DNA from 2 places in the Amorphus suaedae genome. Region 2 is predicted to be linked to the other one. Evidence: predicted binding sites of a transcription regulator. Region 2 holds the regulator's gene; the other holds the start of a gene.
The links. The regulator LexA, encoded in region 2, represses DNA repair genes until DNA is damaged. The targets are predictions, from matches to a motif close to TGTTCNNNNTGTGTTCNG.
Positions count from the first base shown of each region.

Region 1: the regulator LexA is predicted to act here: its motif matches at 1,847-1,864, upstream of AB7M35_RS04530 (YifB family Mg chelatase-like AAA ATPase).

Region 1 is NZ_JBRJIT010000001.1:1,004,556-1,008,750, forward strand. It holds gene AB7M35_RS04515 (TetR/AcrR family transcriptional regulator) at 1-13, shown strand, start outside; gene AB7M35_RS04520 (SDR family NAD(P)-dependent oxidoreductase) at 29-745, opposite strand; gene AB7M35_RS04525 (LysR family transcriptional regulator) at 875-1,801, shown strand; gene AB7M35_RS04530 (YifB family Mg chelatase-like AAA ATPase) at 1,921-3,450, shown strand.
Region 2 is NZ_JBRJIT010000001.1:1,151,871-1,156,065, forward strand. It holds gene trpC (indole-3-glycerol phosphate synthase TrpC) at 1-161, shown strand, start outside; gene moaC (cyclic pyranopterin monophosphate synthase MoaC) at 171-662, shown strand; gene AB7M35_RS05165 (molybdopterin molybdotransferase MoeA) at 659-1,867, shown strand; gene lexA (transcriptional repressor LexA) at 2,239-2,949, shown strand; gene AB7M35_RS05175 (ComEC/Rec2 family competence protein) at 2,993-4,195, opposite strand, start outside.

The sequences.
Region 1 (4,195 bases), 150 kb from region 2:
CAAGGGGGACTGAGCCCCGCGCCCCCGCTCACCAGGGAACCGTGCGGCCGAGATAGTCGAGATAGTCCAGGCCCGGTCTCTCGCGCTTCGACAGCAGGACGTTGACGAGGCTCGGCACGCTCTCCTCGATGCTGAGCCGGCCGTCCGGGCCGCCCAGATCGGTGCGCACCCAGCCGGGCGCCATCAGCACCATCGGGCGCGCCGTCGCCGCCTTGCGCGCCGCATAGCTCCGCATGAACATGTTCAGCGCCGCCTTGCTGCCCCGATAGACCTCGCGCATGCCGGTCTCGTTGTTGCCGACGCTGCCCTGCCCGGACGACATCACGCCGATCAGCCCGGTCGCGGCGACGGTGTCCTCGAGGCTCTCGATGACCCGCATGGGGCTCAGGGCATTCGTCACCATCACGCGCACAAACTCGTCCGTCGTCACCTCCGCGATCGTTTCCGACGGATCGTTGCTGACCCCGGCGTTGACGAACAGGATATCGAACGCCCTGCCCAACAGGCGGTCGCGGAGCGCAGCGACCTGGTCCGGCACGCAGATGTCGACCTTCTCGATCTCCACCCGGCCTTCGAACGCATCCGCCAGGTCGTGCAGCCTGGTGCGGGCATCGCCGCGCACCGTGCCGACGACGCGCCAGCCCTTCTTCAGGAACTCTGCGGCCATGGCGTGGCCCAGGCCGCGGGACGCGCCGATAAGAAGGATTGTGCCGGCGGGGGCGATGGAATCGGCTGCGGTCTGCATGGCTGATGTCTCCGTTTCTGCGGTTCGCCGGAGATAGGCGTCGCCACCCGGCTTGCGCCAGACGCACGGCAGGCAAAGAATAGTTGCATCAAACGCCATGCCTGGCGCCGCGCCCGGGAAGCCACCGTCATGACCGAGGTCGATCTCAACCTGCTCGTCGCGCTGGACGCGCTGCTTGCCGAGGGAAGCGTGACGGGCGCCGCCCGCCGCCTCGGCCTGAGCACCTCCGCCATGAGCCGGACGCTCGCCCGGCTGCGCGCGTCAACCGGCGACCCGCTTCTGGTGCGCGCCGGCAGAGGGCTCGTGCCGACGCCGCGCGCCGCCGAGATGCGCGACCACGTCCATGAGCTGGCGCGCGACGCGCGTGCGGTCCTCCAGCCGCGGGTCGCCGAGCTGGATCTCGCCTCGCTCGAAATGACGTTCACCGTGCGGGCCAGCGAAGCGTTCCTGGAATTCCTGGCGACGCCCGTCGTGGCCGCCGTCGTCGAGGCCGCGCCCGGCGTCCGCCTCCGCTTCGCGCCCAAGCCGAACAAGGACGCGGCGCCGCTTCGGGAAGGCCTGATCGATCTGGAGATCGGCGTCCTCGGAACGGCCGCGCCGGAGATCCGCACCCGGTTCCTGCTCGACGACAGGCGCGTCGGCGTGGCGCGTGCCGGGCATCCGCTGCTGACGGGCGCCGGGGTCACGGCGGAGCGCTATGCGGCCTGCGGCCATGTCGTGGCATCCCGGACGGGCGACGTCATCGAGCCGGTGGACGGCGCGCTTTCGGCACTCGGCCTGACGCGGCGCATCCGCGTCGTGGTGCCCGGCTACCCGGACGCCATGCGGATCGCGCGCGCCTCGGACCTCGTCGCGATCGTGCCCCGCTCGTGCCTCGGCAACCGCCTGACGACCGACCACGGCGCGCTCGACGGCCTCGCAAGCTTCGACCTCCCCGTCCCCACGCCGGAATTCAAGGTCTCGGCGATGTGGCATCCCCGCGTGGACGCCGACCCGGCGCATCGCTGGTTGCGCGACACCGTCATGTCCGTCTGCCGGACGGCCTATCCGAGGTGATCCCGGCCGCGCGGCACGATCCTCCCGATCCCAGCCATCCGCGGTTGTTCTCATAATGTTCTTGCGCGACTTTCGGCCATCCGCTACTTTTGATTGCGGATCGGCCGGGAGGGTTGCAGATGGTCTCGCACGTGACGACGGTGGCGTTTCAGGGGGTCGAGGCCGTGCCGGTGGACGTGCAGGTCCAGATCGGTCCGGGCACCGTCGCCTTCACCATCGTCGGCCTGCCCGACAAGGCGGTGGCGGAAAGCCGCGAGCGGGTGCGCTCGGCGCTGATCGCCTCCGGCCTGTCGCTGCCGCCCAAGCGCATCACCGTCAATCTCGCCCCCGCCGACCTGCCGAAGGAAGGCAGCCACTACGACCTGCCCATCGCGGTCGGGCTGATGGCCGCCATGGGTGTCGTGCCGGCCGACCAGGTGCTCGATTACGTGGTCCTGGGCGAGCTCTCGCTCGACGGCACGATCGCGCCCGTGGCCGGGGTGCTCCCGGCGGCGATCGGCGCCAACGCGCTTTCGAAGGGGCTGATCTGCCCGTCGGCGTGCGGGCCCGAGGCGGCGTGGGCGTCCGGCGACATGGCGATCCTGGCGCCGCGCAGCCTGATCGCGCTCGCCAACCACTTCAAGGGCACCCAGGTGCTGTCGCGGCCGGACCCGAAGGTGCGCGAGGACGGCGCTCCCCTGCCCGACCTCGCCGACGTGAAGGGCCAGGAGACCGCCAAGCGCGCGCTGGAGATCGCCGCCGCCGGCGGCCACAACCTCCTGATGGTCGGGCCGCCTGGCTCCGGCAAGTCGATGCTCGCCCAGCGCCTGCCGTCGATCCTGCCGCCGCTGGCGCCACGCGAACTGCTGGAGGTCTCGATGGTCCAGTCGATCGCCGGCCAGCTCGGCGAGGGCCGGCTGTCGGCGCGGCGGCCGTTCCGCGCCCCCCATCATTCCGCCTCCACCGCGGCGATGGTCGGCGGCGGCGTCCGGGCGCGTCCCGGCGAGGTGTCGCTCGCCCATCTGGGCGTACTCTTCCTCGACGAGCTGCCGGAGTTCGCGCCGCCGGTGCTGGATGCGCTGCGCGAGCCGCTGGAGACCGCCCGCGCCGTCATCGCCCGCGCCAACCACCGGGTCAGCTACCCCGCGCTGTTCCAGCTCGTCTGCGCCATGAACCCGTGCCGCTGCGGCTACTACGGCGAGCCCGGCCACCAGTGCCGGCGCGGCGACCGCTGCGCGGCCGACTACCAGGCCCGCCTCTCCGGCCCGTTCCTCGACCGCATCGACGTCCGCATCGACGTGCCCGCCGTCACCGCCTCCGACATGGCGATGCCGTCGCCGGCCGAAGGCTCCCGCGAGGCCGCCCTCCGGGTCGCCGCCGCCCGCGCCATCCAGCGGGCCCGCTTCGCCGAGCTCGGGGTGAGCGCCCGCACCAACGCCGAGTGCGGCCCCCGCCTCATCGAGGAGATCGCGGCGCCCGACCCGGATGGCGCCCGGCTGCTTCGCGACGCCGCCGACGCCATGCACCTGTCGGCGCGCGGCTACCACCGCGTCCTCAAGGTCGCCCGGACGCTCGCCGACATGGAGGGCGCGCGGACCGTCGGCCGGCTCCATCTGGCCGAGGCACTCGCCTACCGGCAGGCGGGCCCGCGCATGGCGATCGCCGCCTGAGACGCCCCCGCGTCCCGCCGACCCCGGGGTCGGACGGGCCGACGCTCAAGTTTATGGTAAACGTGAATTTAACCATATAAATTATTGAAAAATAACAATATTATTTCGGAATATAAGATTGTCCCTGATGTGTTTCACGGTCGATTCTGGTCGGCTGTTCCTCGCGATCATCCCGGCGCCGAAGGCGGCGGCAGAAATGACTTTGGTCCACGTCCGGCTGCGACCGGGGGCGCGGCGTCGGGGTGGGAACCGGCGGACAGGTTCGCGGCGAAGAGAGTTGCTTTGCCGGCTTACCTTCCGGCGAACGGAGGTCCCGGCCGCGGCTTTACGAGACGGGTGACTGGCCGCTCCGATCGTCCGAACCGGCGGCTCTGTTCGCGCGGGTGATGGGCCGATGCCATCCGGCAGAGTGGCCTGCCTGCGAGCGATGTTGGCAGGCTTGCGGGCGATCTTGCGAGCGTCTCGTGCGGCGCCACCAACGACGCCCGCCCCGCCCGACCGGGCTCGGGAGGACGGTCGGGCGGACCCGTCGTGCAAACGATGCCTTGCTGCCGGACGACCTTCCGACGGGCGACCTGCTGACGGGCGTCCTGCCGCCGGGGGGAGTACTGTCGGGGAATGCTGTTGGGGCAGTGCTGTCGGCAATGCAGATATGGGCGCCCGGCCAACCGGCCCCTTGCGGGGGACCGCCTTGCGGACGGACGCCGCGTTGATGGACGACCTGCCGCCGGGCACCTTGCTGCCG
Region 2 (4,195 bases):
AGTCCGGCATCTCGACGCCCGCCGACATCGCCCGGCTGACCGCCGTCGGCGTCGACGCGTTCCTGGTCGGCGAAAGCCTGATGCGCCAGTCCGACGTCGAGACGGCCACCCGCTTCCTGCTCGACGGCGCCACCGTCGGCGTGCGGCTCGCGGCCGAGTAGCGGCGGGACATGGGCGGCGACACCCTCACCCACCTGGACGAGACCGGTGCCGCCCGCATGGTCGACGTGTCGGAGAAATCCGCCACCCGGCGCGAAGCCACCGCCACCGGCAGCGTCACCATGCGCGCCGACACGCTGGAGCTGATCCGCACCGGCAACCTGAAGAAGGGCGACGTGCTCGCCACCGCGCGCATCGCCGGCATCATGGCGGCCAAGCGGACCCACGAGCTGATCCCGCTCTGCCACCCGCTGCCCGTCACCTCGGTCAAGGTCGACATCGAGGCGGACCCGGCCCTCCCCGGCCTGCGCGTCAGCGCCACCGTGGGCGTCGACGGCAAGACCGGGGTGGAGATGGAGGCCCTCACCGCGGTGAGCGTCGCCTGCCTGACCATCTACGACATGGCCAAGGCGGTGGAGCGCTCCATGGTGATCGGCGACATCCGCCTCGTCGCCAAGTCCGGCGGCCGCTCGGGCGACTACCGCGCGGAGCCCGCCACGTGAGCCTGCTCCCCGTCCTGGAGGCGCGCGCCCGCGTGCTCGCCGGCGCCGCCCGGCTCGGCGTCGACCACGCGCCGCTGGCGGAGGCCGTCGGTCGCGTGCTGGCGCAAGACATCGCCGCCACCCGGCAGCAGCCGCCCTTCGCGGCCTCCGCCATGGACGGCTACGCCGTGCGCGCCGTCGACGCGGCCGAGGCCGGCGCGACCCTGCGGCTGGTGGGCGCCTCGGTCGCCGGCCGCCGCCATGCCGGCACGCTCGCGCCCGGCGAGACGGTGCGCATCTTCACCGGCGCCCCGGTGCCGGACGGCGCCGACACCATCCTCATCCAGGAAAACACCGAGACGGTGGACGCGCAGACCGTCCGGGTGACGGTGCCGGCCCAGCCCGGCCGCCACATCCGCCGCGCCGGCCTCGATTTCCAGACCGACGACGCACTGCTTGCCGCCGGCACCCGCCTCGACGTGCGCCACGTCGCGCTGGCCGCCGCCATGAACCACGCGACGCTGCCGGTCGGCCGCGCGCCGAAGGTCGGCATCATCGCAACCGGCGACGAGCTGGTGGCGCCCGGCGAGGAGCCCGGTCCGGACCAGATCGTCGCCTCCAACACCCCCGCGCTCGCGGCCCTCATCACCGCCGCCGGCGGCGAGGCCATCGACCTCGGCATCGTCCGCGACAACGCCGAGGCGACCGTCGCGGCCCTTTCCGACGGCCGCGACCGCGCCGTCGACATCCTCGTCACGCTGGGCGGCGCCTCCGTCGGCGACCACGACCTGGTGCGCAAGGCGTTCTCCGATGTCGGCATGGAGCTCGGCTTCTGGCGGATCGCCATGCGGCCCGGCAAGCCGCTGATCTTCGGCCACCTCGGCGACATCCGCATCCTCGGCCTTCCCGGCAACCCCGTCTCCAGCCTGGTCTGCGCGATGCTGTTCCTGGTGCCGCTGGTGCGCGCGCTGCAGGGCGACGCGGCGCCCGGCCCCGCCTACGCGGCGGCGCGGCTGAGCCACGACATGCCCGCCAACGACGGCCGCGAGGACTACGTCCGCGCCCGCCTCACCGAGCGCGACGACGGCCTGCCGGACGCCGATCCGTTCTCCCTGCAGGATTCCTCGATGCTGTCGACGCTCGCCGCTTCCGGCGCGCTGATCGTCCGTCCGCCCAACGCGCCGGCCGCCCCCGCCGGCAGCGTCTGCCGGATCCTCCGGCTCTAGGCCTTCCGCCGAACACCCAGACGCCCGGCAGGCGCGCCTGCCAGATCAGGCCAGCGGCACCCTCACCGTGTGGTCTCTGAGAGCGGGCCGGCGGCTTCGACGTCGTCCCTCCAGGACTTTCGCGCTTCCCGCACCGCGTCGAATCGCACAGATTGCGCCTCCCGCCCCCCCGGCGGCGCGCGCAACCGTCTGCGCGCCTGCGCAACCCGCAACCGCCGCCACGATCCGGCCGCGACCTGTTCCCGCTCTGGGCCGGCGTATCGCAAACCGAACATTAACCATTGCAGAACACATATGGAACGTGTAGCGTTCGTTCCTGATTTGTACCGCATACGTCATGCGTCGCTGACCCAAGGGGTGGGGCCGATTTCATGCTGACCCGCAAGCAACATGAACTTCTGATGTTCATCCACGAGCGGCTGAAGGAGAGCGGCGTTCCACCGTCATTCGACGAGATGAAGGACGCGCTCGACCTCAGGTCGAAATCCGGCATTCACCGGCTGATCACCGCGCTGGAAGAACGCGGCTTCATCCGCCGCCTGCCCAACCGGGCACGCGCGCTGGAAGTGATCCGCCTGCCGGAATCGTCGAACCCGTCGCTGGGCGCCAACCGCTCCCGCGGCTTCTCGCCGGAGGTCATCGAGGGATCGCGCGGCAAGGCGCCCCCGCCGCCGGCCCCGGTCGACAGTGGCCGCTCGTCCGGCCACAGCATCCCCGTCATGGGCCGGATCGCGGCCGGTGTGCCCATCGCGGCCATCCAGCAGGAAAGCCATCAGATCACCGTGCCGGCCGACCTGATCGGCGGCGGCGAGCACTTTGCGCTCGAGGTCCACGGCGACTCGATGATCGAGGCCGGCATCCTCGACGGCGACACGGTGCTCATCAAGCGCTCGGACGACGCCGACAGCGGCGACATCGTGGTGGCCCTCGTCGACGACGAGGAAGCGACGCTGAAGCGCCTGCGCCGCAAGGGCGCGTCGATCGCGCTGGAGGCCGCCAACCCGGCCTACGAGACCCGCATCTTCGGCCCGGATCGCATCCGCATCCAGGGCAAGCTCGTGGCGCTGTTCCGCAAGTACTAGCGCCTGCTGGCGCCCGGGCACCCGCTCGGCGCCGGGCGACCGCTCACCGCGTCACCACCGGCGTCGCCGTCCAGGGCCGCGCGACCGCCGGCCGCGCCTGCCGCAACCGGTAGAACGGCGGGTCGGCCTGCCAGGTGAGCGCAATCGCCCCGCTCCGGCGCAGCAGCGCCCGGTCGACGACGAGGCGCGGGCGGTCGCAGGCCGGCGGCGCGTCGTGGCGGGTGATCAGGATCTCGGCGCGCCCGCAATCCTCGATGAAGGCTGCCGGGTCCTCGGCGAAGGCCACGACCGGCGGCGGCCGGGCAGTCGCGGCCGCGACACGGCCTTTCCCCACTGAGTTAGGCCCGGATCGCATATCCCGCGCGTCCCCGACGGGTCCCGCGAGCGCCAGCGTGCAGCCGAGGCCGTCGCAGCGCACCCCGTTGCGTATCGACGGGTCCTCCGGATCGCGCGCGTCGCCGTCGGCGCGGAGCCACATGGCGGCGGCGAACGCCCCGCCCTTGGCCGTGGCGATCGCGAGCCGCCCATCCGCTCCCCTGACCGCCACCGCGCGCCCGTCGTCGGACACGAGCAGATCCGGGCTCGACCCCAGTGGCGCGATCGCGAGGCCTGCCACCATCGGCACCACCCCCAGCACCCGCCAGCGCGCCTGCCAGAGCGCCAGCCAGAGCAGGCCGCCCGCCATCGCCAGCACCGCCGCCGCCGGCATACGCCCGACCGCCCCGGCGCTTCCGCTGAGGCCCGCGACCCAGGTCGCGATCCCCACCACGGCGTCGAGGCCGAGCCCCATCACCGGCAAAACCAGCGGGTCGAGGCCCAGCGGCATCAGCGCCACCGAGACCACCCCGAACGGCATGACCAGCAGGGTGACGAACGGCATCGCCAGCAGGTTTCCGAGCAGCCCGAGCGGCGCCAGCATGTGGAAGTGGAGCGCGCCGATCGGCGCGGTGACGAGGCCGGCCACGAAGGACGTGAGCGCCAGGCCGCCCATCCACAGCCCGCCCGTGCGCAGGATGCGCCGCATCCGGCCGGCGTTCCGGTCGACGGTGCCGGTGCGCTCGCGCCCCGCCTGCCATTCGTATGCCGCGACCAGCGCGATCACCGCCGCGAACGACATCTGGAAGCCCGGGCTGAGAACGGCCGCCGGATCGAGGACCATGACCACAAGCGCCGCCACCGCCACGGACCTGAGCGTCAGCGCCGGCCGGTCGACCAGCACGGCGACCAGCGCCACCGCAGCCATGAC